Regions from separate parts of the Shewanella aegiceratis genome, predicted to be linked through region 1. Evidence: predicted binding sites of a transcription regulator. Region 1 holds the regulator's gene; each other region holds the start of a gene.

What was found. The regulator LexA, encoded in region 1, represses DNA repair genes until DNA is damaged. The targets are predictions, from matches to a motif close to TACTGTATNNNNATACAGTA.
Region 2: imuA (translesion DNA synthesis-associated protein ImuA) is a predicted target of LexA. The motif match lies at 3,367-3,386, and genes of this name have one in related genera.
Region 3: dinG (ATP-dependent DNA helicase DinG) is a predicted target of LexA. The motif match lies at 4,843-4,862, and genes of this name have one in related genera.
Region 4: K0H80_RS11725 (DNA topoisomerase III) is a predicted target of LexA. The motif match lies at 4,620-4,639, and genes of this name have one in related genera.

Annotation. Positions count from the first base shown of each region.
Region 1 covers NZ_CP080416.1:134,880-142,530, forward strand. The annotation lists gene coxB (cytochrome c oxidase subunit II) at 1-928, opposite strand, end outside; gene K0H80_RS00625 (cell division inhibitor SulA) at 1,327-1,836, opposite strand; gene lexA (transcriptional repressor LexA) at 1,833-2,450, opposite strand; gene yrfG (GMP/IMP nucleotidase) at 2,578-3,243, opposite strand; gene nudE (ADP compounds hydrolase NudE) at 3,341-3,886, shown strand; gene cysQ (3'(2'),5'-bisphosphate nucleotidase CysQ) at 3,940-4,752, shown strand; gene K0H80_RS00650 (GNAT family N-acetyltransferase) at 4,745-5,200, shown strand; gene K0H80_RS00655 (TetR/AcrR family transcriptional regulator) at 5,308-5,940, shown strand; gene K0H80_RS00660 (MFS transporter) at 5,931-7,651, shown strand, end outside.
Region 2 covers NZ_CP080416.1:2,387,731-2,395,381, forward strand. The annotation lists gene K0H80_RS10700 (error-prone DNA polymerase) at 1-432, opposite strand, end outside; gene K0H80_RS10705 (Y-family DNA polymerase) at 432-2,441, opposite strand; gene imuA (translesion DNA synthesis-associated protein ImuA) at 2,442-3,242, opposite strand; gene def (peptide deformylase) at 3,543-4,034, opposite strand; gene K0H80_RS10720 (MFS transporter) at 4,214-5,935, shown strand; gene K0H80_RS10725 (MGMT family protein) at 6,311-6,637, shown strand; gene K0H80_RS10730 (DUF3108 domain-containing protein) at 6,685-7,488, shown strand.
Region 3 covers NZ_CP080416.1:2,874,968-2,882,618, reverse strand. The annotation lists gene K0H80_RS12690 (histone deacetylase family protein) at 1-569, opposite strand, end outside; gene K0H80_RS12685 (DUF2057 domain-containing protein) at 577-1,266, opposite strand; gene K0H80_RS12680 (primosomal replication protein) at 1,276-1,938, opposite strand; gene K0H80_RS12675 (sulfite exporter TauE/SafE family protein) at 1,935-2,708, opposite strand; gene dinG (ATP-dependent DNA helicase DinG) at 2,747-4,819, opposite strand; gene K0H80_RS12665 (DNA polymerase II) at 4,958-7,372, shown strand; gene K0H80_RS12660 (porin) at 7,606-7,651, shown strand, end outside.
Region 4 covers NZ_CP080416.1:2,646,984-2,654,634, reverse strand. The annotation lists gene K0H80_RS11745 (CvpA family protein) at 1-104, shown strand, start outside; gene purF (amidophosphoribosyltransferase) at 192-1,706, shown strand; gene K0H80_RS11735 (methyl-accepting chemotaxis protein) at 1,937-4,054, shown strand; gene K0H80_RS11730 (hypothetical protein) at 4,213-4,488, opposite strand; gene K0H80_RS11725 (DNA topoisomerase III) at 4,653-6,653, shown strand; gene K0H80_RS11720 (glycoside hydrolase family 97 protein) at 6,800-7,651, opposite strand, start outside.

The DNA of each region.
Region 1 (7,651 bases):
GGCTGCCTATGAGTGATGGGAAGACGCCAGGTAAACCGGCACCATTTGGCTGGTGGCAGGCGGCGCAGCGGGCCATATAGACCTGTTCGCCCTGGGTCATCAGCTCTTCTTTCGACAGGGTCTTCGACAGTGCAGCCTGCGCCTCGGCGGCGGCCGCGCTGGCCTGTGCTTCCTGCTCGACAATCCAGTTGTCGAAATCGGCCTCGGAAAGTACTTGCACCACTATCGGCATGAAGCCGTGATCCTTGCCGCAAAGCTCGGCGCACTGGCCGCGGTAGATGCCTGGCTTGTCGATGCGGGTCCAGGCCTCGTTGATAAAGCCTGGGTTAGCATCTTTCTTTACCGCGAAGGCCGGTACCCACCAGGAGTGGATCACATCCTCCGAGGTCATCAGGAAGCGGATTTTACGATTAACCGGCAATACCAGTGGCTTGTCGACCTCCAGCAGATAGTGTTCGCCTTTGGTCTCCTTACCTTCTATCTGTTCTCTGGGGGTCGCCAGCAGGCTGTAGTAGCTGATGTCTTGATCGAAGTAGCTGTAGTGCCATTTCCATTGGGAGCCAGTGATCTTGATGGTGAGATCGGCATTGCTGGGATCTTCCATGGCGATGAGGGTCTTGGTGGCCGGGATGGCCATGAGGATCAAGATGACAAAGGGAACGAGCGTCCAGGCGATCTCTACCTTAGTGCTCTCATGAAAGTTTGCCGCGACGGCACCCTTAGAGCGCCTATGGTTGATGATGGCGTAGATCATCACCCCAAAGACGACTAGGCCTATGGCACAACAGATATAGAGAATCGTCATATGAAGGCTAAACACCTTATTGCTGATCTCTGTGACCCCTGATGTCATGTTCAGGGGCATATCTGCTGCGAGTATGGTGGGCGTAAATAGCAACGCCAGCAAACAACACAACACTTGCTTCACTAGACTTCTCCTCTGTCAATTGCGAAGGCAACTACAAAGAAGAGCCACACAGTATGTCTCGGCTCTATGCAAACTCTTCAGTTCCCAAAAAAGCAACGATGACTTCAAAGTGCGTCGGTGGTGAATCTCTTGTTCTGCTGGTGGTGACCACGCTTGCACTTACGGCTGAATATATCAGACCAATTTCAGCTTCCGTGGGCGAGGTAATACAGGTTCATTTTCGCCGCTCAAGCCGACAACCAAATTGTGCGATATAACAAATAATCGTTGATATCTCTTACTAACTTAATGGCTGTTTAAATATTGATCAAGATCACTTTTATTTTATTTTGCTAGACAAAACAGACACAAAAACGCCCCTTGCGGGGCGTCTGTATGGAAAGGTAGAGCGCGGAATATCAGTGCAGCGAACTGAACAGACTCAAGGTCTGGCCGCCGAGATCCTCTTGGGGAAAAGGGTTGGCAGGTAAGTGACCGTTCGCATCTTCGATCACCACCCCCAGGGCGCGAGTATTCTTGGCAACTATCTGTAGGCGACGACTGTCACGGGCATCCAGGGTTTGCGCCCAGCAGATCACCGCACTGGATGTACCACTTGTAAGGGCTTTTTCCATCGCCCACAGGGTTTCGACCTCATCCTTGGTGTGTACCAAGAGGATGCGATCCATACGCACACCGCCGTCGGCCAGCATCTGTTTGTAGCCTATGTTAGGTGGGCTGATCAACACCACCCATTGCCCCTGCTGACTGAGTCTGGCTAGCTCTGGAGTGAGAGCCTGCAGCTCTTGCTTGCCCTGGGTCGAACTTGCCGTAGTCGAGATAGTGTTGCCATCGCCGCGCTTCAGTGAGCTGTCGAGATCGACCCACAGCCCTGGATGGCGTGGCGCCATGCCCATTAGGTTGTTCATTGCCAGTCTCCATTTCGAATAACGCCGACGGCCAGGCCTTCGATGCTCAGGCTCTGGGTGGTGAGGTCCACCACGATAGGGGAATACTCTTCATTTTCGGCATGCAGATAGACGGTGCTGCCACGCTTCTCGAAGCGTTTAACCGTTACATCATCTTCCACGCGCGCCACGACTATCTGGCCGTTTCTTGCCTGTTCGACCTTATGTACCGCCAGCAGATCGCCCTCGAGAATACCTATATCTTTCATACTGTCACCCCTGACGCGCAGCAGGAAGTCGGCGCTGGGGCGGAACATGCTAGGGTCAACCTGATAGTGTTGTTCCACATGCTCCTGGGCCAGGATGGGCTCACCGGCGGCCACCTGACCTATGAGGGGCAGGCCGAGATCTTCAGGCTCTTCCTCCTGGGTCAGCTTGATGCCACGTGATGTGCCGGGCATGATTTCTATGCAGCCTTTCTTTGCCAGGGCCTTGAGGTGTTCTTCGGCGGCGTTGGCGCTCTTAAAGCCTAATCGACGCGCAATCTCGGCACGGGTAGGCGGCATGCCCGTGTCGGCAATATTGCGTTTTATCAGATCTAAAATCTCGGCTTGTCTCGGGGTTAAGGGTCTCATGATTAATCCTGTCTTTCCATACAGTACCTGTCAGTATATACAGTATTTTATACAGTGCAAGTATTAACCAGATTTTCTCCCAATCCCATCAAGCGATTAGCGCCTACAGCGTGATTGATTAGCCGAGTTACGTCTGTTCAAGGGAGAGCAGCAGATGATGGTAATCGTCGATGGCCGGGAAGTCGGCAAACTGCTTGTGAGGCTTCTGGCTATCGGGATTCTTGATCCCCAGCTGGTAGCCGACGCCAGCCTGCTTGGCTGCCTGTAGTATGGGCTCGCTGTCGTCGATAAACAGGCAACGGCTGGGATCCAGGGAAAACTCATTAAACAGGTGACGCCAAAATTGTGGGTGTTCCTTGGGATAGCCGGTGGCGTGACTCGAGAGCATCTCGTCGAGCCCGTTAGCTAGATCTGTGTGCTCGAGTTTCAGCGCCAGGCTGTGGGGATGGGCGTTGGTGACCAAGATGCGCCGCTTGCTGTGTCTGGCCAGAGCGGTGAGAAAGGGCATGCTGTCCTGACGCAGCTGGATCCTGTCCACCAGAGTGTGGTGCAAAGCCAGGATGTCTAAACCCAGCTCCTGTTGCCAATATTCCAGGCAATACCACTCCAGGGTGCCGAACACCTTGGCGTAGGCATCCTCCACCAGTTGTTGGGCGTCGGCCTTTGAGATCTGCCTTTGTTCACACAAGGCCTGAGGCACCAGGCTAAGCCAGAAATGGTTGTCGAAATGCAGATCCAACAGGGTGCCGTCCATATCCAGCAGCACGGTATCTATCTTATTCCAGGGAAACATAAAGCGAGTAAAAAAATTCCTTGGTTTGAGTTGTGGATTAGGCCCATCATAGTAAGATTGAGTGGTTAAGCAAACGCCATTTTTATCAGGAAGTTTCATGCCGGACAAAAAGCCGCAGATCCTACATGCTGAAGTTGTTGCCCAGAGCCGTCTGTTTCAGATAGAGCAGGTGCATTTAAAATTTTCGAACCAGGTCGAGCGCCAGTATGAGCGCATGAAGGGCAATGCCCGTGGCGCCGTGATGGTGGTGCCTGTGCATGGTGAGGAGCTATTGCTGGGACGCGAATATGCGGCGGGTACCCACAGCTATGAGCTGGGTTTCCCCAAGGGCCTGGTGGATCCCGGGGAGACCCATGCGGAGGCGGCCAACCGAGAGCTGCAGGAAGAGATAGGTTTTGGTGCGCGTAAGCTGACCCATCTGATGGAGTTGAGCCTGGCGCCCGGCTACTTTGCCAGCAAGATGCAGATCTTCGTCGCCGAAGATCTGTATGAGAGTCGATTGCAGGGTGATGAGCCCGAACCCATAGAGGTGGTGCGCTGGCCATTGAGCCAGTGGTCTGAGCTGTTATTAGAAGATGATTTTTCCGAATCTCGAAGCGTTAGCGCCTTGTTTTTGGCACAGAAACATCTAAAACTAAAGTAGTTAATCCGAATTATCATATTAGGCATTGCCAGATGTAGGCTGTTGGAGTTGTGATGAAGCCAGAAGAGTATGTTGAGCAGGCGATTTCGATTGCCATCGAGGCGGGTGAGGCCATCAAAGGTATCTACCTCGAGGGCAGTTTTGACAAAGAGGTGAAATCCGACAATACCCCGGTGACCTCTGCCGATATCGCGGCCCACAAGATCATCTCTTCCCAGCTTAGTAGTCTCACGCCAGAGATCCCAGTTCTATCAGAAGAAGATGCCGATATTCCCTTCTCCGAGCGCGCCGATTGGCAGCGTTACTGGTTGGTAGACCCTCTAGATGGTACCGGTGAGTTTATCGCCGGTAGCGGCGACTTCTCGGTGATCATCGCCCTGGTCGAGCACAATCGTCCCATCATGGGGATCGTCTATGTGCCCATGACGGGTGTAGTTTACTATGCCGTGGCAGGCCTGGGTGCCTACAAGCGTAGCAGCAAGGGCGAGGTGCGTATCGCCAGCAAGCAGCTGACCAAAGACGATGAGCCCAGCCTGCGTCTGGCGGTGAGCCGCCGTCAGGATCCTCAATCTGTGTTGAAGCTCTTCAATCATCCTAAGCACTGTGAACTCGTGGTGCTTGGCGGTGCGGCGCTAAAGAGCTGCCTGGTGGCAGAGGGCCGCGCCGACTGCTATGTGCGCATTGGCCCAACCGGCGAGTGGGACACAGGTGCGGCGCAGATCATCATCGAAGAGGCTGGTGGCCAGGTGATGGATCTCGAGCTGCAGCCGTTGAGCTACAACGAGCGCGAATCACTAGAGAACCCCAACTTCATCGTCGTGGGCTCGACTCACCTGCCATGGGATGAGTTGTTAACCGGTGAATAATCCTAATCTTATCAGTGTCGAGGCGGCTTGTAAGACTCAGCTGTCGGCGATCTATCGTCTCGAGCAGGGGCTCTTTGGCGACCATGCCTACCCGGATTTTTTCTTTCGTCAGAGCTTCGATTGCTGGCCGAGCGGGCTGCTTGTCGCCTGCGATAACGCTGAACGCCTGCTCGGTTACATCTTGCTGGCTAGGAGTGAACAGGCCGACTGTGCCTGGATCCTCTCTGTGGCCGTCGATGATGCCGCTCAGGGGCAGGGCATAGGCAGGCGCCTGATCACCGAGTCTCTGAGTGCGCTGCCAGATGGTGTGGCCCAGGTGAAACTCACGGTGGCGCCGGAGAATCCCGCCAGACACCTCTACGCCAAGCTGGGCTTTGTCGAGCAGGGGCTGGAGGCCGATTATTTCGGCCCGGGCGAAGATAGGATCCTCATGATACTCCAGCGATAAAATCCTAATTTTCATCTACCCGGTGAAAAATAATCTTATTATGAACGTTGTTTTTTATTTTGCTTGCTGGTAACTTGAGCACAAATTAACAGCGGGATGGAGCCGAGATGGCAAGACGCAAAGAACATACTCATGATGAGATCCGGGCGATGGCGACCACTGCGGTGCTGCGCCACCTGGAGGTCGAGCCGCTCGATAGCCTGAGCCTGCGCAAGGTCGCGGCGGCCATAGGTTATGTGCCCAGCACCCTGGTGAATCTCTTCGGTAGCTATCAGGGCTTATTGCTGGCGGTTGCCGAGCAGACTCTGGACGAGCTGTATCGGCGCCTGGCCGCTAGCGCTCAAGCTGACCCGATTCAAAGCCAAGCGGCTGAGTCGAGTCAGCTTGAGGCAATGGCCGCGGCCTATCAGCAATTTGCCTTCGCGCAGCCAAGGGCGTTTCAGCTGATCTTCGAGCTTAAGGCGACGGAGGAGCAGGGGCTGAGCGAGCACCATGCCCAGCTAATCGCGCAGCTGTTCGGCCTTATTGAGGCTTGCCTGGCGCGTCTGCTGCCCGAGCTTTCAACTGAGCAACTATTACTGGCGAGCCGCGCCCTGTGGGGCGGCGTCCATGGCCTGGTGAGTCTGGCGCTGGACGATAAGCTCTTTGCCCTCGGGATCGGTATTGAGCAGGCTATTAGTCATCATCTCGCGGTACAACTTAAAGGATTGGGTTATCACAAGGAGGCGTTATGTTGTTAACCAAGCGGTTTTTCCCCTATTTTGCGACCCAGTGTCTGGGCGCGCTCAACGATAATATCTACAAGAATGTGCTGCTGCTGATGGTGACTTACAGCCAGATAGAGAGCCTGCCCATCAGCGTTAATCTGTTTGTTAACCTCGCCGCCGGCGTGTTTATCCTGCCTTTCTTCCTGTTTTCCGCCCACGCGGGTGTGGTGGCAGATAACATGGATAAAGCCAAATTGATCAGACGCTTAAAGCAGCTCGAGCTGGTAATCATGTCCTGCGCCGCCATGGCGATCTTGACTCAGAGTTACATGATGATGTTGTTGCTGCTCTTCTTGACCGGTAGCCAGTCTGCTTATTTTGGGCCGGTCAAATACTCGCTGTTGCCTCTAGCGCTTGCGGAAGATGAGCTGGTGACGGGCAATGCCTGGGTGGAGATGGGCACCTTCTTGTCGATCTTGATAGGCACACTCAGTGCCGGGCTTCTAGTGGCCAGCGACAAGGGCATTATAGCTACCGCGGCGACCGTGTTTGTGCTGGCCGTTGCCGGCTATCTGGCCAGCCGCGCGATCCCTGCCATGCCGCCACAGGGAAATGTCACTAAGATACGTTTCGCGCCTTTGTCTGGCACCTGGCGCAGCATCGCCAAGGTGAGGAAGACGCCGAGTATCTGGATGGCCATCTTAGCGATTAGCTGGTTCTGGTTCCTCGGGGCGACCTATCTGACCCAGTTCCCCAACTTTGCCAAGTTGCATCTGCACGCCGATGCCACCGTGGTCTCACTCTTGTTGGCGCTCTTCTCTATCGGGATTGCGGCAGGCTCTTTCCTGTGTGAGCGCTTCTCCTTCGGTCATGTGGAGCTGGGGCTCTTGCCCTTCGGCGTGGCTGGGCTAACTCTGTTTGGTGTGGATCTGCTGTGGTCGCTGCCCGAGCTGCCCGTACAAGCCGAGACCATCTATAGCTTTAGCAGCTTTATCGCCGAGTCACAGCACTATCGGGTTATGTTTGCCCTGTTTATGGTGGGGGTGAGCGGTGGCCTGTTTATCGTGCCCCTGTACGCCTTTATTCAGTCGCGCGCCGACCGGGGTGAGTGTGCCCAGGCGATTGCCGCGAACAATATCATGAATGCCCTGTTCATGGTGGTCTCGGCGGTCATGTCTATCTTGCTGCTAGAGGTGTTTGGCTGGCAGATCACAGAACTCTTCCTGTTGCTGGCGCTGCTCAATGCCGTCGTCGCCCTCTATGTCTATAGCCAAGTGCCCGAGTTTACCCAGAGATTTGTTAGTTACCTGCTGAGCCATATCCTGTATCGCGTCACGGTTACCGGCCGCGACAAGCTGCCCAGCGAAGGCGCCGGCATCATAGTGTGCAATCATGTGAGCTACGTGGATGCCTTGATCATCATGGGCGCCTCGACCCGCCCGATCCGTTTCGTGATGGATAAATCTATCAGCGAGATGCCGCTGCTCAAGTATCTGTTTCGCCATGCGGGGGTGATCCCCATCTGTTCGCCGCGTCAGAGTGAGGCGACCTATAACCAGGCGTTCGAGTCTATCCATCAGGCGCTGGCCGATGGCGAGCTGGTGTGTATCTTCCCCGAGGGGCGTCTGACGCCTAACGGTGAGCTGGGTGAGTTCCGTCCCGGTATCGACAAGATCCTCGCCCGCGACCCCGTACCTGTTATCCCTATGGCCCTCAACGGCCTCTGGGGTTCCTACTTCAGCCA
Region 2 (7,651 bases), 2.3 Mb from region 1:
CCTTGCCTCATCTCTCCTTGCCTCGCCAGCCTGCCTGAACTGCGCCAGCGTGGGCGGGCGCCACAGCAGTTGGCTCTGCTGCTGAGCCAAGATTGCCTCCAGGCTCACCCGGTACTCTCCCTTGCCCTGACTTCGCCTGGCGTTGGTGATCAGGGCACTGATCTCACCATAAGCCAAACGGCAAGGCGCCAGCAGCACGAACAGCCCCTCGTCGAGATGAAACTCGGCGCCCAGGATCAGCTTAAGATCGCAGCGCTTGGCCGCCTCATGGGCCTTGACCACACCGGCAAAGGAGCATTCGTCAGTCAGCGCCAATGCCTGATAACCAAGGCACTTGGCCTGCTCCACCAGCTCGTGAGGATGGGAAGCCCCGCGCAAGAAGCTGTAGTTCGAGAGGACGTGCAACTCGGCGTACTGTAATTCGCTGTACATTAGCCAAACCACCCCTGTAGGAATAACCCCTCTGGCGAGCGAAATACCCAGCAGAGCCCCCCCTGATGCATACGGGCAAGGTAATAATCCCGCGGCGAGGCCGTCGACCAGGGACTATGCAGCCGCTCCGGCCCCTTGAGGAGGCTCACCGACTCCGGCGCCAACGGTTCGGGCTGGCGCAGTAACCAATTAGGGCGGATGCGGCCATCGCACAGGCCATGAAACAGATCTGTAAACAAGGTCGCCTCCTCGCTCAGCGCCCGAGTCTTTCCCTGATAGCTGGCCCTCGGCTCGGCGCACCGATCATACGCTTGGCGCTCAAGCGCTTGGCTTTCAAACTTTTGGCAGGAAGCACCTCGAGTAGAAACGCTTTGACTAGAAATACTTTGACGAGAAGTGCTTTGACGGGAAGTGCTTTGAGAAACAGCTTGATTCGATCGCTTGCCCCCCTGAGCACCCGAGCGGCTTTGAGAAACTCGGCTCTGAGAAAGCGAGCGGCTCTGCCAGCTCAGCTCCGGCAGATGGTGACTGCAGTGCTCAAGTCCCTTGACCTTATCCGCGCCTAGACGCGCCTCAAGCAGTGAGAGCAGGCGCATGCTGGCATCACTCTTACCCTCGCCCTGCCACCAATTGGATGTCTGCACCAATAGCGGCACCAGGGTATCGGCCTGAATAGCCAGACTGATCACCGGCGCCGCCAGGGTGAGGCTCTCTAGCTGCACACGGCAGAGTTTAAGTAAGGCATCCCCCCTATGCTCGGCGAATGGATAACGGATCTCGCAGCGCAGTGGCGCCAGACTCAAGTCGCGAAACACTAAGGTTAATGACAGGGCCAGCACCGCCTGCTGACGCTGCACCAGATAGGCCGATAGGGTTGCTAGCATGCGCCCGAGGGGAAAGGCCAAGCCTTCGAGGTGGCTCACCTCATAGAGCAATTCAAGCTTATGGCGATAAGACTCTGGCATCAGGTAAAACTCATGCACCTGAGGCAGCTGCCCCTTGAGCTGAGCCAGCAGGGTTAAGACACTCTCGCCAAAGCGCTCACCAAGCTCCTTGAGGGGCAAGGCGAGCAGCGCCTGCACCTGAGTCAGCCCCATGTTCTCGCAGGCCTGCAGCACATGCTCAGGCAGTGGCAAGATAGAGAGCGGCAGGGGCGCGATCTGCTCGAGAGCCATCTGAGGTAAATTCACCGAATACGCGCCTGTCCGATCATCTATCGATTGCGCTTGGGGTTCTACTCCTTGGGCTTCCTTCTCACTTGCCGATTCTCTATCTTCTCGTTTGGCGAGATATGTGGGTGCTGTGGCACCTATTTCCGACTCTAAGCTCCCTGACTCAAAGTTCCCTCGCTTAGAGTTCCCTTGCTCAGAGATCCCTAACTTAGTGCACCTAGACTCGCGAGCTTCTTCCGGATTCCTCTTGTTATCACAGGTGACATCTGCAGGCAGAGTGAGCGGCAGATACCTGGCTCCCAGCTGAGCCAGCAGTGCATTCTCCCCCAGGGCAAATTGACACTCGAGGCCATAGCCTTGGGCGCTCTTCCGATATTGGCTAATGAGCCTGTCCAGACCGCCGAAGATCTTTGCCATGGAGCCCACCTCCAGCAGCAGGGTGTCTGTCACACTCGGCGTACCAGTGGGTTTACTTGCTTTATGTGGCTTACTCGGCTGAACCACCTTATCTAGCCTATGCTGCTGGGCCTGTTCAAACGGGCAGACAGGCGGCACGACCCTGGCACTGTAGCCATAGCTCCACTGGCACAACCAATGGCTGGCCTCCTGACTCAAGGAGGGGTCATAGGCCAGCAGTTGCAGCGATGGACTGAGCGTCTGGGCGGTAGCCAGGCTCTGCCCCGGCTCCACGCCCAGCTTAGCCGCAGCACTCGATGCGATCAGGATCTGACTCGACTGACGCTCAAATAGGGCCAGCTCGCCGCCTTGGGGCAAGCCTTGATGATAGCTTTGATACTGGAGTAACCAGTGGGGAAAATAGACCGCCAGCCACAACATCTACGCACTCCAGGGACCTTGTAAGATCTGACCGCTCTGCTGCTTATCCAGCTCATTTTCCAATCTCTTATCCTGCTCCTGCTGTTTAGTCACATCGAGCATCAGACTCTGGGCCAGCAACTCAGGTAGCAGGGATAAGGAGAAGCGCGGCGCCGGCCAGCCCCCACGGCGCTTTAGAATATCCACCTGGGTCTCGAGAAGCCTAGCACTCCCCGTTTCTGTATTGGTTTCTGTGCTGGGTTGCAAGGCGATCCGCAGTGGCACGGGATGAGCCTGATCCTTGACCTTGCTTGGCAGATAACAGAGACACAGGCTCTCACCCTTCTCGCAGGCAAGCTGCAAGCGCCTGGCCTGACTGACACTGAGCTCCTCGAGCCAACATAAGACCAGGGGTGAGGCGCCGCTGGTTAAGATCTGCTCGAGCGCCCAAAGCTGTTCCTTAGGCGTCTGAGTATCGACCCACAGGAGACGGCTGACATCTATCCCCTGCATCGCCAGCGACTGGGGATAAGGCACGTGAGGCGGCGCCACCAGACTCACCAACCCGGCAGAACTTCCCTCTCTCGATTGCCTAGGGATCAGACGGCGCATCAGAGGCAGCGCCAGGCTCAGCTCGCCGATCCCTTCGCTGGAGCAGAAGATCTCGCACAGCCCCTGACTGGGCCAGCCCCCCTGTCCCAGATGACGATTAAGCTCGGGATAGCCGCTATCCAGCCCCATCTGCTGGGGATGATAGGCATCGCCGCGCCAGAGATCGCTGCGCTGGAGTAAACGTTCAAGTTGAAGATCTGCCAAGGCCATGATGCACCCGCTCTCATTCAGTTCGGTTAAGCGCCCCTCGGAAATCGGACTATAGGCTTAGACCTGACTTAAGCTATCGCCATGCCTGACGTCCGAGCAACACTCAACAGAAATATCGCACAAATACTGTATATAAATACAGTATATTTATAAATTGGCAGATCGCAAGCAGAGAAACCTAAGATTGGAGTGGAAGATCATGTCAAAGCATCGAGCCAGTAAGCGGCAGACAGGCACAAAAAAACCACCCTAGGGTGGTTTCATTGGTTATCGATTATCGCTATTGATTAGCAGTATAGATTAGCGATATTTCTTTACCTTCTTGAGTGCTATCTGCTGCTTGAGGGTCGACAGATGCTCGATAAAGACCTTGCCATCGAGATGATCCATCTCGTGTTGCAGCACGATAGCCAGGAAGTCATCGCTCTCGATCTCAAAGGCCTCACCCTCACGGTTAAGCGCCTTGACCTTCACCTTCTCGAAGCGTGTCACCTTGGCGCGGTAGCCAGGAATTGAGAGACATCCCTCCTCACCGACGATCTCGCCCGAACGCTCGACGAACTCAGGGTTGATCACCACCATGGGCTGATCGCGATCCTCAGACAGATCGATCACTAAGATGGCGTGTTCGCTGCCCACCTGGGTAGCGGCGAGCCCTATGCCATCGTCTGTGTGGTACATGGTTTCGATAAGATCATCGATAAAACCTTGCACGGCGGCAATGTCTTCTACGGGCTTGGCCTTACGTTTCAGGCGCTCATCGGGAATGGTCAATATATCGAGTACAGGCATAGTCTCAGGTTCTGATTAATCAAATTAGGCATATAAAGTGGCGCCATTATGACCGAAATCACATTAAAGGCAACCGCAATCGGGTTTTCCCTTCAGGCCAGGCCATGCCGCCGACTTGTATTTCATCGCTCAAGTCGATAGCATGACCAGACAAATGTATACAATATACGAGAATAATAATGACGACCCCTACACGTACCCCATTGCCCAGTACCTTTTATGTGGCCAACACCATGGAGATCTTCGAGCGTCTCGCCTGGTATGGCTTCTTTACCCTCTCCTCCCTCTATATGACCTCTCCCGCCCATCAAGGCGGCTTAGGCTTTAGCGAACAGGAGCGTGGCCTGTTGCAGGGAATGATCCCCTTCTTTCTCTACCTGTTTCCTGTACTTACCGGCGCCCTGGCCGATCGGTATGGCTACCGTAAGATGTTTCTGATCGCCTACGCCATCATGTGCCCCAGCTATTTCCTCCTGGGTCAGGTGAGCAGCTTTAGCGGCTTCTTCATCGCCTTCATGGGGGTCGCCATCGGCGCGGCCTGCTTTAAACCTGTGGTGACTGGCACTGTGGCGCGCACCACAGATCACACCAACCGCGGCCTGGGTTTTGGCATCTTCTATATGATGGTCAATGTGGGCGGCTTCCTCGGCCCCTTCATCGCAGGTTATGTCCGCGCCATCAGCTGGGACTGGGTCTTCATCATGTCGGCGATCTGGATAGGCATTAACTTCATACCGGCGACCTTCTTCTATCGCGAGCCGACGGATCCCCACCAGCAACGAGGCAAGCCGCTGTCTCAGGTGTTGAGAGACATCCAAGAGGTGCTGGGCAATGCCCGTTTCGCCCTGCTGTTTTTCGGCACCTTAGTGATCCTGCTCTCCTACGGCGCCAAGTGGATCAGTGGCGAGCAGTGCCTCACCATCTATCTGGTGTGGTTTAGTCTGCATTTTCTCTGGAACACGCTGGCCAAGTCAGACAAGCAACTGCCCTGGTATAAGCAGAAGATCGCCCTGGGCAACAAACCCTTCGTGATCTACCTGCTTATCCTCTCCGGTTTCTGGATGGTCTACCAGCAGATCTTCATCACCCTACCCATCTATATCCGTGACTTTGTCGATACCTCAGACCTGGTCGCTATGCTCGCCCCCTGGCCAGGATTGCTCGACTTCTTCGCCCTCGTAGATATCTCTCTGCTCAGCGACGAGCTACTGAGCGCGGCAAAAGCCTACACCACCGGGAGTCTGAGTCTGTCAGAGGCCTACTTCGACTTGGTACATGCCAAGGTGATGATCCCAAAGGAGGAGCTGGGCGCAGCCCTTGGCGCAATCGCGCAAAGCCCGGAGCTGGCGAGTCAATATAGCCAGCAGTTCGCCCAGCAGTATCGTCAGGTGAACCCAGAATACCTTATCGGCTTGAACTTTCTCTCGATCGTGCTGATGCAGGTGATGGTGAGTCGCATCGCCGAGCGCTTCAGTCCACTACCCGTACTGGTGGCTGGCACACTCATCCTGGCACTGGGCACGGCACTTGGCGGACTGGCTCATGGCATACTCATGGGCGGCGCCATGGTGCTTACCTCTATCCTGGTCTTCTCCATTGGCGAGATGGTGGCATCACCTAAGAGCCAGGAATATGTGGCTAGCTTCGCGCCGCAGGATAAGAAGGCGATGTTCATGGGCTACTATTTCGTCTCATCGGCCATCGGCTTCCTGCTGGCGGGCCCGCTATCGGGTTACCTCTACGCCGAAGTGGCTAAGGGCGCCGGGCAGCCTGCCCTGATGTGGTACATCATAGGCGGCTTCGGCCTGCTGGCCGCCATAGGCCTGGTACTGTTTCACCGCTTTGGTGCCAAACAGGCGTTATCACAGGCGCAGCCAACCGCCTTGGGCGCGCAAGGCTAGCGAAACCGCCGCTTTACACAGATAAGTAAACAGACAGTTGAACAGACAGGCCAAGCGACAAGAACCTGTCTGTTCTTTTGCCCCTGCAAACCCATAGCCTCGGCTTTTTCACCTCACTTACCCATTTCGCCGCTCAGGCTCTCGGATAGATTGACTCTCCTTTTAACCTTAGAAATTATAAAAAATCTGGTTTACTATCAGAACATAGCCTTAAGCTAGACAGAGGCGTGCTTAAGTTAAGCGCACTGAATTAAGCGCATTGAGCTAAACACTTTGAGTTAAACACTCTGGGCTTAAACAATAGATCACTAACCTAATAAACAGATGCCTTAGGGCCAAAACGGAGAACGCGTGGATCAGACACAGTTATCGCCCATGGCCAAGATATGGCATGTGATTGCCCTGATCCCCGAGGGGAAGGTCAGTTCCTATGGCAAGATAGCCGATCTCGCGGGGCTGCCCGGACGGGCACGCTACGTCTCCCGCGCCCTCAAAATGGCGCCCGATACATTGGAGCTTCCCTGGCATAGGGTGATCAACAGCCAAGGCAAAATCGCCTTTCCCGAGACCAGCCCCCATTTTATCGAGCAGATGCAGAGATTAAGAAGTGAAGCGATAGAAGTGAACCGAGGTAGGGTTAAGCTGTCCAAGTATGAGTGGCAGCCGGATCTGGCGACCCTAGTGTTTGCATTACCCTTTTAACCTTTAGTTACCGGGAGAAGGCCTTGTCGATATTCAAATCCGCATTCATGATTTCATCTTTCTGTGCCATTGCCCTTACCGCACAGGCCGATGAATACCCTTTGACCCCCCACACGGCCGAGTATCAGGTGAACTACGGCAGCATAGAGCTGGGTAAGGCGCGCTATCAACTGCCGGCGCCTCAGGGCAACTTATACCAATACCGTTTTGACAGCGACGTCAGCCTCTTGATGCTGTGGGATAAACGCACCGTCATCAGCACCTTCAGCAAGGAGGGAGAGCAGCTTATTCCCATGCGTTTCACCCATAATCGCAGCGGTACCGGCTCCGACTATCAGGAGCAATCCGCCTATGTGCTGGATCAGAAACTGGTGCACAGCCGCTACAAGGATGAGCGGGCTAAGTTTCCCTATACCCCGGATCTCTTCGACCCCTTGATGGTTCAGCTGCAGTTTAGGCTAGATATCATGAAGGGCAGCAATAAGCTGCACTACAAGATGCTCAAGAGCGGCGAGATCGATGAGTATGACTTTAAGGTGGTCGGTAAGGAGCGCATGATGATTTCCAGTGGCACCTATGAGACGGTCAAGATAGAGGTGGTGCGGGACAACGATAAACGCCAAACCTTTTTCTGGATGTCACCCGAGCTCGGCTATCTTCCCGTCAGGCTCACCCACTTCGAGAAGGGCAGCAAACAGCTGGATATCACCCTGCTTAATTATCAGTACAGCGAGCCGACCATGGCACAAACCAGCGAGCAGACAAATAAACAGGCGAGTAAACAGGCGAATCAACAGACAGGTGAACAGACCAAGGCCCTCGCAGACAGACAGAACCAGTCTCAGCCATAAAACGTCAACCGTAGAAAGTCAGCCATAAAAAGTCGGCCATGAAAATCAGACATAGACTGAATTACTTGTCTGAATCACTCGCACATTCTGCCCGAAGGATTGGCGTTACCAACATCAGCATTAAAAAGGGGCCTTAGGCCCCTTCTCTTTTTCCACAGTTTAC
Region 3 (7,651 bases), 1.8 Mb from region 1:
TTGCGGGCGGGGAAGTTTTCCTGGCAGTGAATGGAGCAGGTGTAGAGATTGTCATAGGCCTGGCCCATGGCGGCGGTACCGTCGCCCTGATGCACGTCGCAGTCGAAGATGAGCACTGTCTCTATGCCTTCCAGGCTCTGGGCATGCAGGGCGTCGGAGATCAGGTCGTTAAATACGCAGTAGCCGCTGCCGAACTGATAGTGAGCGTGGTGATAACCGCCGCTCAGTTGCAGGGCAACGCCATGTCTAACTGCCAGCTCACAGGCAAGATGGCTGCCGCCGACAGAGTTTAGTGTCCGCCGAGTCAATCGCTCGCTAAGGGGAAATCCCAGTCGGCGCACCGCCTTGTCGGGCAGACGCTGCTCGATAAACTGCATGACATAGTCGGGACAATGGATCGATTTCAGCCACTCTAGGCTGACCGCCTCGGGGGAGTGAAATGCGGCCGGGTCGACTATCTGTCTGTCCAGCAGGTATTGGTAGAGCGCCTGGTATTTAGTAATGGGAAATCTGTGGTGGTGGGGTAACGCCAGCTGTGAATAGCTGGCGTGATAGACAAGTGGAACCATCTAAAAGTTACAGCTGTTTGATTGCCCAGCTCATAAACTCTTTACGTGTCTTGTCGTCTGCATGTAGCCACCAGTATTGCAACATCTGCTGAGCATGATCGGCATCGCTAGCAGTTGGATTGGCCGGTAGCGTCGCGGGTAGGGTAACGGCTTCGACAGTACCAGTTGGTTGCACTGGCGCAGTTGCATGGGCGGCGACGGCTGTTCCTGTCGCGGCAGCGGCTGCTGTTTCGATATCCTGACCCGAGTTGCCGTTAAACAGCTTGCTGACGAAGCTGTCTTCAGTGAGCTCGGTGTGAGTCACCTTGTAGTTGACCGCGCCGCCATCGATACGGCTGATCACGACCGCTGGTGATTTGGCGAATGACTTGGGCTTCTTGATGATCTCGCCTTCGGCTGGCTGCAGGCGGTAATCATAGTCGCCGTCAACCGCCAGGGTCACGATGAAGGGAGATGATTTTACAAAGCTTTCGCTGTCGCTAAAGTCGTCTTGCACCATGTCATGGTAACGGATAGCGATTTTGTGCGTGCCTTGGCTTAGCTCAAGATCAGATTTGTGATTAAACAGGCTGCCTTCTACCTTCTTGCCGTCTAGGGCAAGGTATTCGAATGCCATGGGGATGGAGAGGTTGGCAGCCATTGCCGATGAGGCACCAAGCAGAGCGATTAAAGCGGTGATTGGCTTGATTGATTTCATTGTTGCTCCTTAACGATTCTGATGCTTGTATGGGCGTTCGAACGCCTGAATACGATCTTCTATATAGCTGATAGCTTGTCGGCACTTGCCTAGGCGGCGATGGACCAAAAGTATTTCATTTTGCAGTGCAATTTTGTCAGCACTATGACAGTTTTCAAGCTTAGATTGCAAATGCGCAATTTTTTGTTCAAAGGTGTGAACCCAGTTCATATGTTTGTTCAATTCTTCATAGAGCTGGTGGCTGTTATTCATCACGCCGGCCGCGATCCAACTAAATCCACTCTGGGCATGGCTCTTCTGTCGCCGTTTGCGCGCGTGGGCGATACGAGATGCCTTCTGCTGCTCGGCCGACTTTACCCCAAGCGCCGTGGTGTTCAACGCGCGCCTTAGGGCGGTAAACCTGTCCTGAATACCTTCGCAGGCCAGGGCGATGGTCGTCGCCGAAATATTGCCCTGGAGCAACTTCTCGAGCTGAGCAATCTTCTTACTGAGCTGATCTATGCAGGGGCCAAGCTGAGCACCCGCCTGATTAAACAGATTGTCGTTAAATCGCTCTGTATCTTGCAGCAGCTTCCGCTCGCCCTTAGGCAATAGGCTGTCGTGTTGCAGCACCTCTTGCTCTAACTGTTTCAGTTGGACTCGCAGGCGGTGGATAAGTTCATTTGTCTTCATGCCCAGGCTCCCCAGGCCAGATTAATGGCGATGAGTATCACTATGCTAATAAACAGGGGGCGAATAAAAGGCACACCAAACTTGATGGCGGTGCGGGCGCCGATGAATGAGCCAAGCATCATACACAGCCCCATCGACAGTCCGACCATCAGGTTCACCTGGCCTAATGCCAGAAACACACTCAGTGAGGTGAGGTTGCTGATCAGCGTCATGGCTCTGGCAAGGCCACAGCTATTGAGTACAGGCAGCTTATATTGAGACACGCTGCTGATGGTCCAGAAGGCGCCGGTCGCCGGGCCGGCAAATCCGTCGTAGAATCCAAGCGGTAACCCTTGGCGCCACTGCTTGAACTTCGAGGGCGGCTTTACCGGTGGCTCATAGGTGGGGCAGCCCATGGCATTGGGTTTTAGTAGCGTATAAAGTGCCACGGCGATGATAAATAGCGGTAGCCACTTCTCGAGCCATTGATTGTCGATGAGGTAGACCACAAAAGTGCCTATGACAGCGCCGATAAAGGTGGCAATGGAGGCGTGATACCAAAATCTGGGGGTGAAAAACTGCTTGCGATAGTAGGTGAAGGCCGCCATGGAGGAGCCGAAGCTGGCCGCCAACTTGTTAGTGCCCAGTGCCGTATGGGGTGGAATGCCTATGGTGAGCAGGGCCGGGATCGACAGCAGGCCACCGCCACCGGCGACGGCATCGATAAAACCTGCGATAAAGCCGGTCGCAGCCAGAATCGCCCAGCTACCTGGGTCGAGTAATAGATCCAATGGTTATCCTATTCGGTTGCTTTCTATTAGATTGCTTTCTATTCAATGACTTGACGAAAGGGAGGCAGGGCATCCAGTAGGGATTTGCCGTAGCGTTTGGTCACTAAACGGCGATCCAATATGGTGATTCTGCCATAATCCTCTTCTTTACGCAGTAATCTACCACAACTTTGGATCAGTTTACGCGAAGCATCTGGGATCGTCAGCTGCAAGAAGGGATTTCCTCCCTTTGCCTTAATGTATTCCGCGTGTGCCTGTTCCACCGGTGAGGTGGGCACGGCAAAGGGCAGTTTTGTGATGATCAGGTTCGTCAGGTAGTCGCCGGGAAGGTCGAGACCCTCAGAAAAACTGCCGGTACCGAAGATGATGCTGACCTCGCCGTTATCGCAGCGCTGCTTATGATCTTGCAGCAGCTGCTGACGGGAGGCTTCCCCTTGGATAAGCAGCGGCGACTTTATCTTGCTTCTGACCAGATCGGCCACCTTCTCCATCTGCCAGTAGGAGGCAAACAGTACCAGGGTCGCCATCTCACCGTCGATTAGGGTGAGGATCTGTTCCGCCAGCTCGTCGGTATAGCGATCGTCCGTAGGTTCGGTGCGCATCTTGGGCAGATACAGGGTGGCGTTCTGCTGGAAATCAAACGGACTGTCCATGGCCAGATAGCGACTGCCATCGTTGATAGAGAGTCCTACCTGATGGGTAAAGTGGTTGAAGTTATTAAGTGCCCTTAAAGTCGCGCTACAGAGCACCACGCCGGCGGCCTTCTCCCACAGCAGGGTTTCGAGCATATAACCCACCTCAATCGGCGAGACGTTAAACAGATAGTCGCTCTGCTTACCTACCAAATGCTCGACCCAGCGGGCCATGGGGGCGCCCTTGGCGCTGTCTTCCTTGGCCATCATCTTCCACAGCTTCTGCAGATTCTCCAGACGCTGCAACATGAAGCCAGTCTCACTCAGTAGCTGCTCCGACTGATGCTTAGGTAGCTCGCCATCCTTAATCGCCTCGTTGAGCAGCACCAGCATCTTATTAAATTGCTTGAGCGCGCTGCTCGACGCCGTGGCCAGGTTTTCCGCCAGCATGGTCAAGGCCGCCGGCAGCTTGCCGTGTTCGAAGCGGATGCGCCGCTCGGGGTTATCAAACTTCGCCGCCTGGCCGTCGCAATATTGGGCGACGCTGGTGAGCAGGCTGGTGAGATCGTTGATGTGATCTAGCATGGCCTGGGCTGGGGCGATGATGTTGTTGCTCTTGAGCTGGTTCTGCAGCTTGGCGCTGGTCTTGCCGACCTTTTCAAGCCAGTCGATGGCGCCCCTGAGGGTCGCTTGGGCGCTGGAAAAATCTCTGGCCACTATCGGCAGGTGATGGGCTTCGTCGATCACATAATAGAGCTCTTCCGGATCTGGCAGAATCACCCCGCCGCCCAGCTCGAGATCGGCAAACAGTAGGCTATGGTTGGCAATAAGTACGTCCCAGGTGTCTACGTCTTCACGGGCCTTATGGAAGGGGCAGTGTCTGTGGCTGGCGAGCTGTCTGTGGCAGCTGTGTTTATCACAGGCGATCTGCTGCCACAGGTGATCCGGCAGCTGCTGAGACAGTGTGTCTCGCTCGCCGTTCCAGCGTCCTTCGTGAAAGTCTTTCAGCAGGCCTTGTAAGAGCTCGACCTGGCTATGATCCGGCTTGGTCTGCCACATGGCCATCTGAGTGCCGTCATCGCCGCCGATCAGCATCTCAAGCTTAGAGAGACAGACATAGCGTTGACGTCCCTTTACCAGGCCGAAGGTGAAGTTGAGCCCTGATTGTTTGGAGAAGAAGGGCAGGTCCTTGTTGAGCAGCTGCTCCTGCAGAGCAACCGTGGCGGTGGCGATACAAACCTTCTTCTTGCTTGCCAACGCCAGTGGAATCGAACCTAAGATATAAGCCAGCGACTTACCTATGCCTGTGCCTGCCTCGACCACTATGATGCGTCTATGCTTGTCATATTCTCCGGCGAGTGTCTTGGAGATCTCGGCGACGATATAATTTTGTTCCCGACGCGATCTAAAGTTAGGCAGGGCGGCGGCAATCTCTTTGTAAATCGTTCGGATCTGGGTTTTAACGTCGGCAGATAACATGAAGGCTTAGTGCTGGCAAATAATGCTGTACATAATAACAGTGATTACATAGCCTAAGAAGAGTAGAAGTAAGGAATTCACGACTTATTTGTTGTCGTGTCACCTAATGTGTTGAAATTAATTGGATAATAGCCAGGCTTGCATGATTTAAACATCCCGCTGGTGAGCGTAAAAGGGCGGATCTTAACCCGTCACCACCAAGGCAGCGAATTACATTATTATCTTAGTACGGCCGAAGGGCCGGCTCGGGTCATTGTGCCCAATGCCGAGCGCATCTGTTTTTGTCGCACTCAGGATGAGTTGAGCCTTCTCGGCGGCAACCATGAGAGTGGGGTACGCAGCGAGGCGCTTAATCTGACCACCTTCGACGATGAGCCGGTCAGCGCCCTCTATTTCGCCAATAATCAAAGCTTTCGTCATCTAAGCCGTATCGCCACCGATAAGGGGATCTCCCTTTACGAGTCTGAACTCAGGGCCGAGCAGCGTTATCTCATCGAGCGTTACATCGCCTTGGACGTAGAGTTTATCGGCCGCTGGCAAAGCAGCCAAGCACTAGACACGCCAACGCTCATCGCCGAGCGGGCCAGACGCTGTGAGCTAGATGTTAATCGAGAAGTTAAGCTGGCTGTGGTCTCGCTAGATTTCGAATGTGCCATGGATGGTGAGCTTTTTAGCGTCGGGCTGTACGGCCAATCGGCCAGCGGCGAGCCCTATCAGCAGGTGATCATGGTGGGGGAGGCGTGTGACTCGCCGCCTGAGTATCTCGAGCTTGTGCCCAATGAGGCTGCGCTGATTAAGGCGCTGCTCGACTGGTTTAAGCTGCATGATCCCGACATCATCATAGGCTGGGCGGTTGTGACCTTCGACCTGGCGCTCTTGTATCGCAGGGCCAAGGTGCTCAATATTCCGCTGACGCTTGGCAGGCTAGGCACTCAGCTTTCCTGGCGTGTCGATAACAAATATCGACCGGAGACCTTAATCTTGCCTGGCCGTGTGGTGCTCGATGGCATCGACTGGCTCAAGGCGGCCTTCTATCAGTTTGACAGTTTTAGCCTGGAATCTGTCGCCAGAGAGCTACTCGGCGAGGGGAAGGCGATTCACAACGTCAGTCACCGCGCCGAGGAGATAGCGACCCTGTTTCGTGAGGATAAGGCGGCGCTGGCCCATTACAATATTACCGACTGTCGCCTGGTGTGGGAGATCTTTGCCAAAACCGATTTGCTGGCCTTTGTGATGGAGCGTTCGCGTCTAACCGGCTTGGAGCTTGGCCGCGTCGGCGCCTCGGTGGCGGCGTTTAATAATCTTTATCTGCCCCATCTGCACCGCGCTGGCTATGTGGCCCCCAGTGTGCCGGTCAGCGATGGCATAGAGAGCCCCGGCGGCTATGTGATGGATTCCAAACCCGGTCTCTATCAACATATATTGGTGCTCGATTTTAAGAGCCTGTACCCGTCGATCATCAGAACGTTTCTAATTGACCCCAAGGGGCTGGTGGAAGGATTAAAAGCAGGGGCTAATGCTGGGGTAAGGGGAGCAAATGAAGGCAATGATACCGTGCCTGGCTTTTTGGGCGCCCAGTTTAGCCGCAACTCGCCCATTCTGCCTGAGCTTATCGCTAGCCTGTCTGCCAAGCGCGAGGAAGCCAAGCGCGAAGCCAATGCCCCCCTGTCGCAGGCGATAAAGATCATCATGAACTCACTATACGGCGTGCTGGGGTCTCGCGGCTGCGTATTCCATGATGCGCGCCTGGCAAGCTCAATTACCCTTAGGGGTCATGAGATCATGAAGCAGACCAAGCAATGGATTGAGGCGCTGGACTTGACCGTTATCTATGGCGATACTGACTCTACCTTCGTGCATATCTCCTCGCCCGAGCGTGTCGGTGATATCGATGCCTTTGCCAGGGAGCTGGTGGCATCCATCAACGAGAAATGGCGACTCAAGCTCAAGCAGGAGTTTCAGTTAGATTGTTATCTCGAGCTTGAATATGAGCGACATTTCGAGCAGTTCTTCATGCCGACACTGCGTGGCTCTACCGAAGGCTCCAAGAAGCGTTATGTTGGCGCCTACCTGCAGGAGGACCAAAGCCTCAAGCTGGTGTTTAAGGGGATGGAGCAGGTGAGGAGTGACTGGAGCCCCTTGGCGCGGGAGGTGCAGGCCGAGCTCTATTATCGACTGTTTGCCAAGCAGGATGTGCTTGGCTATTTGAAACAAATTGTGGATGCGCTGCAGCGGGGAGAACTCGACGACAAGCTGATTTTTTCTAAACGCCTCAGGCGCAATATCGAAGACTATACCGCCAAGTCATCACCCCATGTGAAGGCGGCGACTCTTTGGTGTCAACGAAGTGGCGATGACAGTCATGGCAAGCGGGGCGAAAAAATAAGCTATCTGATGACACAAAACGGCGCAGAACCTGTACAGCATCTACTCGGAAAGATCGATTATCAGTATTATCTGGATAAACAGATCGCCCCCATTTCTGATCCCATACTTTCAATTTTAAACACTAGTTTCAATAATCTTGTGGCCAAGCAAATGTCGTTAATTTAGTTGTTTTCTGGTTGTTGAGATAGTGATGAGTTGTTAACGTTTGGTGTAAAGTCTGAGTTTTCTGGAATTCTTTAGTTAACTTGGTGAAAAATAGCGCCGTTATTGTGATATTCGTCTTTGAGGGAATGCTAATCTTTTGCTAGTCTTTAGCTGAAATTGGAACGAAATAAAACAACGGAATGTCGCACAATAAGATAAAGCAAACTGAACATAACAAAAGGTTAGACTAACAGATGAAGAAGAGTGTAATAGCAACAGCGTTAGCGGCTGTCATTTTTG
Region 4 (7,651 bases), 2.0 Mb from region 1:
CAGACTGGTGGGCCAGCTCGCAACTGGTTCCCGAATTCGGAGTGGTTATCCAGTGGTTCTTCGACTATGTGGAAAACACCTCAAGCTTTGTACCTAAAATATAAGAATGCGTAAGCATAGGCGTGCCTTAACCTCAGGTCATGGCCGCAGATAATAATTATCAGAACATCTTAAAATGAGGAAACCTACCCATGTGTGGTATCGTCGGAATAGTTGGCCGAACATCGGTTAATCAGACAATCTATGATGCACTCACTGTGCTACAGCATCGTGGCCAAGACGCCGCGGGCATTGTCACCGTTGATGGCAATGCGTTTAGATTGCGTAAGGCCAATGGTCTGGTAAAAGACGTATTTGAACCTAAGCATATGCAGCGCCTGCAGGGCACCGCCGGCATAGGTCACGTGCGTTACCCAACTGCGGGTAGCTCGAGCGCGTCTGAGGCGCAACCTTTCTATGTTAACTCTCCTTTCGGGATCTCTCTGGCGCACAACGGCAACCTGACCAACACGGTCGAGCTGCACGAGCGTCTGGTGAAGCAACGTCGTCACGTTAACACCACCTCAGATTCTGAAGTCCTGCTGAACCTGTTGGCCGACGAGCTACAACACACCAAGAGCCAGTACCTCACTGCCGACGAGGTGTTTGAGGCGGTCACTAAGGTACATGAGCTGACACGTGGCGCCTACGCCGTGGCGGCGATGATCATCGGCCAGGGCCTGGTGGCGTTTCGCGATCCTTACGGCATCCGTCCTCTGGTACTGGGTAAGAACGAGACAGAGCAGGGCACCGAATATATGGTGGCCTCTGAGAGCGTGGCCCTTGATGCCGTAGGCTTCGAGACGGTACGTGATGTCGCTCCAGGCGAAGCCATCTATATCTCGTTAGATGGTCAGCTCTATACCCGTCAGTGCGCCCAGTCGCCAAGTTATTCACCTTGTATCTTCGAATACGTTTACTTTGCACGTCCAGACTCGACCATCGACAAGGTGTCTGTCTACGGCAGCCGTGTTAACATGGGTACCATGTTGGGTGAGAAGATCAAGAAAGAGTGGGAAGATCACGATATCGACGTGGTGATCCCGATCCCTGAAACCTCATGCGATATCGCCCTAGAGATCGCCCGTAACCTGGACCTGCCATACCGTCAGGGCTTCGTGAAGAACCGTTACATCGGCCGTACCTTCATCATGCCGGGTCAGCAGGAGCGTAAGAAATCGGTTCGCCGCAAGCTAAATGCCATCAACGCCGAGTTTAAGGGCAAGAACGTGCTGCTGGTGGATGACTCTATCGTGCGCGGTACTACCTCAGAGCAGATCATCGAGATGGCCCGTGAAGCCGGTGCCAAGAAGGTTTACTTCGCCTCGGCGGCCCCTGAGATCCGTTTCCCTAACGTCTATGGTATCGACATGCCAACCTCGAGCGAGCTGATCGCTCATGGTCGTGACGCGGAAGAGATCAACAAGCTGATTGGTGCCGACGGCATCATCTTCCAGGACCTGCAAGATCTTATTGAAGCCGTACGTCAGCAAAACCCGGATATCAAACGTTTCGAGACCTCGGTATTCGACGGTAACTATATTACCAACGACGTGGATCAGGCCTATCTGGATCACCTGACCCAGCTGCGTAACGACGATGCCAAGGCCAATCGCATCAAGGATATCGGCACTAACTTAGAGCTACATAACGTCTGTCATCCCTAAGGGATAGCGCATGCGTTAGCTAAAAACCGACCCCTAGTGGTCGGTTTTTTTATGGGAGTGGTCGGTATTTTTATAGAAGTGGTCGGTTTTTTTATGGGGCATTTTGCTACATCTCTTCTTCTGCAAGGGTAATTAAATACCTGATAGCATGGTGTTTTAATGCTTTAGTGCTATGTTTAATGAGTGAAAGTATTAAGCCTCGAGCCTGCCGTCATCCCTAGGAGTGATAAATGAAACACTTGTCCATCAGTACTAAGTTGCTTTGGATCACCTCAGCGCTGTTTTTGATCATAGTCGCCATCCTCTCCTTCAGCCTCTGGTGGTCGCTCAGCGATAAAAACGCGCAACTGGCAGGCCAGGTGCAAGGCGCGCTGCATGATGAAACTCGCCAGCGCCTCAGTGCCCGGGCCGGTGAGTATGGCGAGCGGGTGGCGGGTTTTATCAATGAGGCCTATCGGATCCCCTTTTCGTTTGCCGGCATGATAGAGCAGAGCGCCGCTAGCCAGCCGCTATCTCGGGAAGGGGTAGAGGAGTCGGTGGCCGGCGTGCTGCGAAAGAACAGTCAGCTCTCCTCCATGTATGCCCAGTTCGAGCCCAACGGCTACGATGGTCGCGACGGCGACTATACCCAGAAGATCAGTCATAGCGTGCCCGAGGTGGGTACCCTGGAGATCTATTACACCCGCAGCGATGATGGCAGCGTCGAGCATCAGCAGGTGGATGACGCCAGCGAGAAGTACGATGCCACCCTCAAGGAGTTTGGCGTACGCGAGGCCGAATGGTACCTGTGCGCCAAGGATACTAAGCAACCTTGCCTGATGGAGCCCTACCTGTATGAGATAAGCCCGGGCAACACGGCGCTGATGACCTCCTTAACCGTGCCTGTGGTGGTGGGCGGCAGCTTTCGCGGCGTAATCGGCGTGGATGTTAATCTGCCCGTGTTTCAGAAGCTGATCGACGAGCTCTCAGCCAGCCTGTATCAAGGTAAGGCCAAGGTGACCCTGCTGAGCCAGAAGGGTTTAGTGGTGGCGGCCAGCCACTATGATAAGAAGGCACGGCCACTGGGCGAGTCTATCGCCCCGTCGCTCGCCAGTCAGTTGACCGGGCTACATCGCCAAGGCGGTTATCTGGAGCAGGGCGATAACATCGTAGTTGCCTATCCCATCGAGATCCCGCTCGCCAAGGCGCAGTGGTCACTGGTGATTGAGGTGGCCAAGGCCGATGCCTATCAGGCGGCGAATGCCATGGATAAGGCGATGTCTGCCATGGCCAGCTCTCTGGGCAGCCTGCTGCTGATCGTAGGCGTCATCGTCTCGCTGATCGCCGTGGTTACCATCAGCCTGGTGATCCGCTCTATTGTCGCGCCGCTCAAGGTGATTCAGAGCCGGGTGGAGAACTTAGCCAGCGCCGAAGGGGATCTGACCCAGCAGGTCACGGTGGAGTCCCATGCCGAACTCATCGCCCTGGGCGGTGGCATTAACGGCTTTATTAATAAGTTGAGGCTGCTGATCGGCGAGCTTAAGGAGCTGGCGTCACGCTCGCAGGCCGAGAGTCAGGTGGCGGCGGAGATCGCCCAGCAGACCCACAACAGCGTCAATCGTCAGTACAGCGATATCGAGAGTGTGGTGACTGCGGTTAATGAGATGAGCGCCACCGCGCTCGAGGTGGCCAAGGCGTCTGAGCAGACGGCGTCGGAAACCGAGGCGATGACCCTCAACGTCAAGGCAGGTGAGGACAGCCTGAGCCAGGCCATGGGCTATGTGACTCATATGTCTCAGGAATCCCTGCTGGCTAAGGAGGCCGTGGGTAAGGTGGCGGAAAGCAGCACCAACATCAGCAAGATCCTCGAGGTGATCAGCGCCATCGCCGAGCAGACCAATCTGCTGGCACTTAACGCCGCCATCGAGGCCGCCCGCGCCGGTGAGCAAGGCCGGGGCTTCGCCGTGGTCGCCGATGAGGTGCGCGCGCTGGCCTCCAAGACCCAGAGCTCGACCGATGAGATAGGCAAGTTGATCGAGGCGCTGCAGCGCGAGGTCAACAGTGCCTCGCAGATCATCGACCAAGGGGTGGACGGTGCCCAGCGCGCCGTGGCCCAGACAGAGTCGGCCCTGAGTTCACTCAACACCATAGTGAATCAAATTCAGGAGGTCTCCAGCCAGGTGACCCATATCGCCACCGCGGCCGAGGAGCAGAGTGCCGTCACCGAAGAGGTCAGCCGTAACATCACAGGTATCTCAGATTCCGCCTCTGAGCTGGCGAGACTCGCCGACGAGGCCCAGCAGAGCAGTGCCAGCCTGGCGGGCCTGGTAGAGCAGCAACATCAGCAGCTGGGTAAGTTAAAGACCTAAAGCTGAGGTTTTCATATCTGTAATATAGGCGTCTCCTGGGAGGCGCCTTTTTTGTGGTCAGATGGCAGTCGCATCGAATGCACGGCCGTGGCTGTGGGAGGGGCAGCGGCCGCGGCAGAGCTAAGTTTTAGCTTATAGGGGCAAGCGCAGGTTAGCGATCACACCGGCATGAGTAACCCCTGGCTTACCCACACCATTAGCCAGAGGCCGAAGAGCAGCCCAAGGGCCGGTCTATGGTGTGCGCCATGGCGTGCGAGGGCAAACAGGGTGCCGGCGCAGCTTAGCAACAGCAGCAGGCTAAATTGCACCAAGGGATCCAGGCGCCAGGGAAAGAGAGAGGATGACAGCGAGAGTAACAGCAGCGCCGTCGTCATCAGTGTGGCGTAAATCAGTAGGTGTTCGGGTCGTTGTGGGGTCTTGAGTCGTGTGTGCATATTTGCCTCCGTGAATTGCCCTCAGACTAGCCCTTAGATTAGCCATTAATGAGAATGATTCTCAACAAGATTTACACGTAAGCATGAGATCGCCTTTCCTATTTGCGCCAAGGCCGCGAGTGGTTTAAAGTTACTGTTAATTTATACAGTAATTTGATGTCAGCATGATCTTATACATAGCAGAGAAGCCCAGTCTCGGGCGGGCAATCGCCGATGTGTTACCTAAACCCCACAAGAAGGGCGAGGGCTATATCACGGCGGCCAATGGCGATACCGTCTCTTGGTGCATAGGCCATCTGCTGGAGCAGGCCGAGCCCGACAGCTATGATCCGGCCTTCAAGTCCTGGTCGTTCGACCACCTGCCCATAGTGCCGCAGCAGTGGAAGATGACCCCCAAGAGCAAGACCCGTGGTCAGCTCAGCGTGCTGAGAAAACTGGTCAAGCAGGCCAGTCAGTTGGTGAACGCCGGGGACCCTGACCGTGAAGGTCAGCTGCTGGTGGATGAGGTGATCGCCTATCTGGGGGTCAAGGGCGACAAGCTAGAACAGACCCAGCGCCTGCTGGTGAGCGACCTCAACCCCCAGGCCGTTAAACGGGCCTTGGGGCAGCTGCGTAGCAACCGAGAGTTTATCCCCCTGTCGACCTCGGCCTTGGCGCGATCCCGCGCCGACTGGCTCTATGGCATGAACATGACCCGCGCCTATACGCTGCAGGGTCGCAAGGTGGGCTATCAGGGGGTGCTCTCTGTCGGCCGGGTGCAGACGCCCCTGCTGGGCCTGGTGGTGCGCCGCGATGAGGCCATTGAACATTTTGTCAGCAAGCCTTTCTATGAGGTGCTGGCCAATCTCTATACCCAAGAGCAGGCGCATTTTAAGGCCAAGTGGCAGCCCAGTGAGGCCTGTCAGCCCTACATGGATGAGGAGGGGCGGGTGCTGTCGCGCCGTCTGGCGGAAAACGTGGTAGGGAGGATCACAGAGCAGCCTGCCAAGGTGACGGATCTGCAGGCTAGAGATAAGCAGCAGGGCCAGCCCTTACCCTATAACCTTTCGTCGCTGCAGATAGATACGGCGAAGCGATTTGGCATGAGCGCTAAGACGGTGCTCGATACCTGTCAGTCACTGTATGAGAAACATAAGCTGATCACCTACCCGCGCTCCGATAGCCGTTATCTGCCCAAGGAGCAGCTGGCCCTGGCCCCCAGGGTGATCGATGCCGTGCTCAAGGGAGCTGGCGAACTCACCGCCCAGTGCGCCTCGCCGGATCCTAAGATAGTCTCTAAGGCCTGGAACGATGCCAAGGTGGATGCCCACCACGCCATAGTGCCCACCGAGAAGGTGGCCAACCTGAGTGCCCTGACTCAGGCCGAGAAACAGATCTACCTGCAACTGGCCCGTCAATATCTGGCGCAGTTTTACCCCGTCTATCGTTACCATGAGACTCAGGTTGAGGTGGAGATCGCCGGCGGCCATTTTCACACCAAGGCTAAGCAGGAGATCGCCCCCGGTTGGAAGCAACTGTTCCCTAAGCGCAGCGATGACAAGGCCGACGGCGAGGGCGACGAGGCGCTGGCCCAGCTGCCGCCGCTACATAAGGGGCAAGAGCTGCATTCTGGCCAGGGAGAGCTTATCGAGAAGCAGACCCAGCCGCCCAAAGCCTTTACCGATGCGACCTTGCTTAGCGCCATGACGGGGATCAGCCGTTATGTGACCAACCCAGAGATCCGTAAGATCCTTAAAGAAACCGACGGCCTGGGCACAGAGGCGACCCGCGCGGGGATCATCGAGTTGCTGTTCAAGCGTGGTTTTCTGGCCCGCCAGGGGAAGTCTATCGTCTCGACCCCGGTCGGTCGCGGCCTCATCAACAGCCTGCCCGAATCTGCCACCACGCCTGATATGACGGCACTGTGGGAGAGTCACCTGGATGCCATCAGCCGTAAAGAGGCCAAGTACCTAAGCTTTATGGCGCCGCTAGTCGAGTCGCTCAATGGGCTTATCATGCAGGCAGGTGCCCAGCTGCCCAAGGCCTTGCAAGGTGTCGAGGCGCCTAAGCGTTCGTTTAAGAAACGTAGCTATGGCAATCGACGCGGCGGGACGACAAGTGCCAAAGGCAAGGCTAGCGGGGCGAAAAAGACTGCGACTAGAGCCGCGGCTAAGGCAAAGGCCTAAATAAGAGGCTAAATAAGAGGCTAAATAAGAATCTGAGCAAGAGATAAGGGCCTAAGCAAGGGCATAGGCAAGGGCGTAAGCAAGAGAAAAGGCAAGGGCCTGAACGCATGGAATGTGATGCAACTCAGACCCTTGGGGTGGGGCGTTTAACGCTTGATCAGCTGTATGGCATAGCCGCCGTTGGCCGCCATGTTGAGATCTAGGCTGTCGCCCTTGGTAACGGTTTTCTTGATCAGCTTATAGTCTTCGGCGAAGTTACCCGCGTTGATGCCATCTTGCAGCAGCTGCATCTCATACTCACCATCTCCAAGAAAGTCCAGGCTGATCTGCTGACTTCTCGCCTGGGTATTGGTCATGGCGCCAATGTACCAGTTATCACCTGCGCGTCGCGCTATGGTGAAATACTCGCCTATGCTGGCATGCAGCACCTTAAAGTCATCCCATACCGTAGGGATGGCGGCGATAAAGCGCGGGATCTCAGGTTCGGCGCGGTAGCTGGTGGGGGTGTCGGCGAGCATCTGCAGCGGGCTCTCGTAGATCACATACATGGCAATCTGTTGCGCCCGGGTGGTGAGGCTCATGGGGCGAGACCAGACCTTGTTGAAGTTCTTCTGTTGGGCATTGGCCATGGCGCCCGGGGTGTAATCCAGCGGACCCGCTATCATGCGGATGAAGGGCAGATGCAGGTTGTGGGTAGAGGTCACCTCTGACCATTTGTTGTTCTCCAATCCTCTGACCCCCTCGCGGGTCATCACGTTGGGGTAGGTTCTGTGGATCCCCGCGGGCTTGTAGGCGCCGTGGAAGTTGACCATCAGCTTGTACTTGGCGGCCATGGCGGCGGCGCGCCAGTAGAAATCCACCCGCTTGATGCTGTCGCTGTCCATGAAGTCTATCTTGACGCCGTTGATCCCCCATTTGGCGTAGAGCTTAAACGCCTCTTCCAGGTTTTTGTCCAGCGCCGAATAGGGCACCCATAGCTGTACCCCGACGCCTCTGGC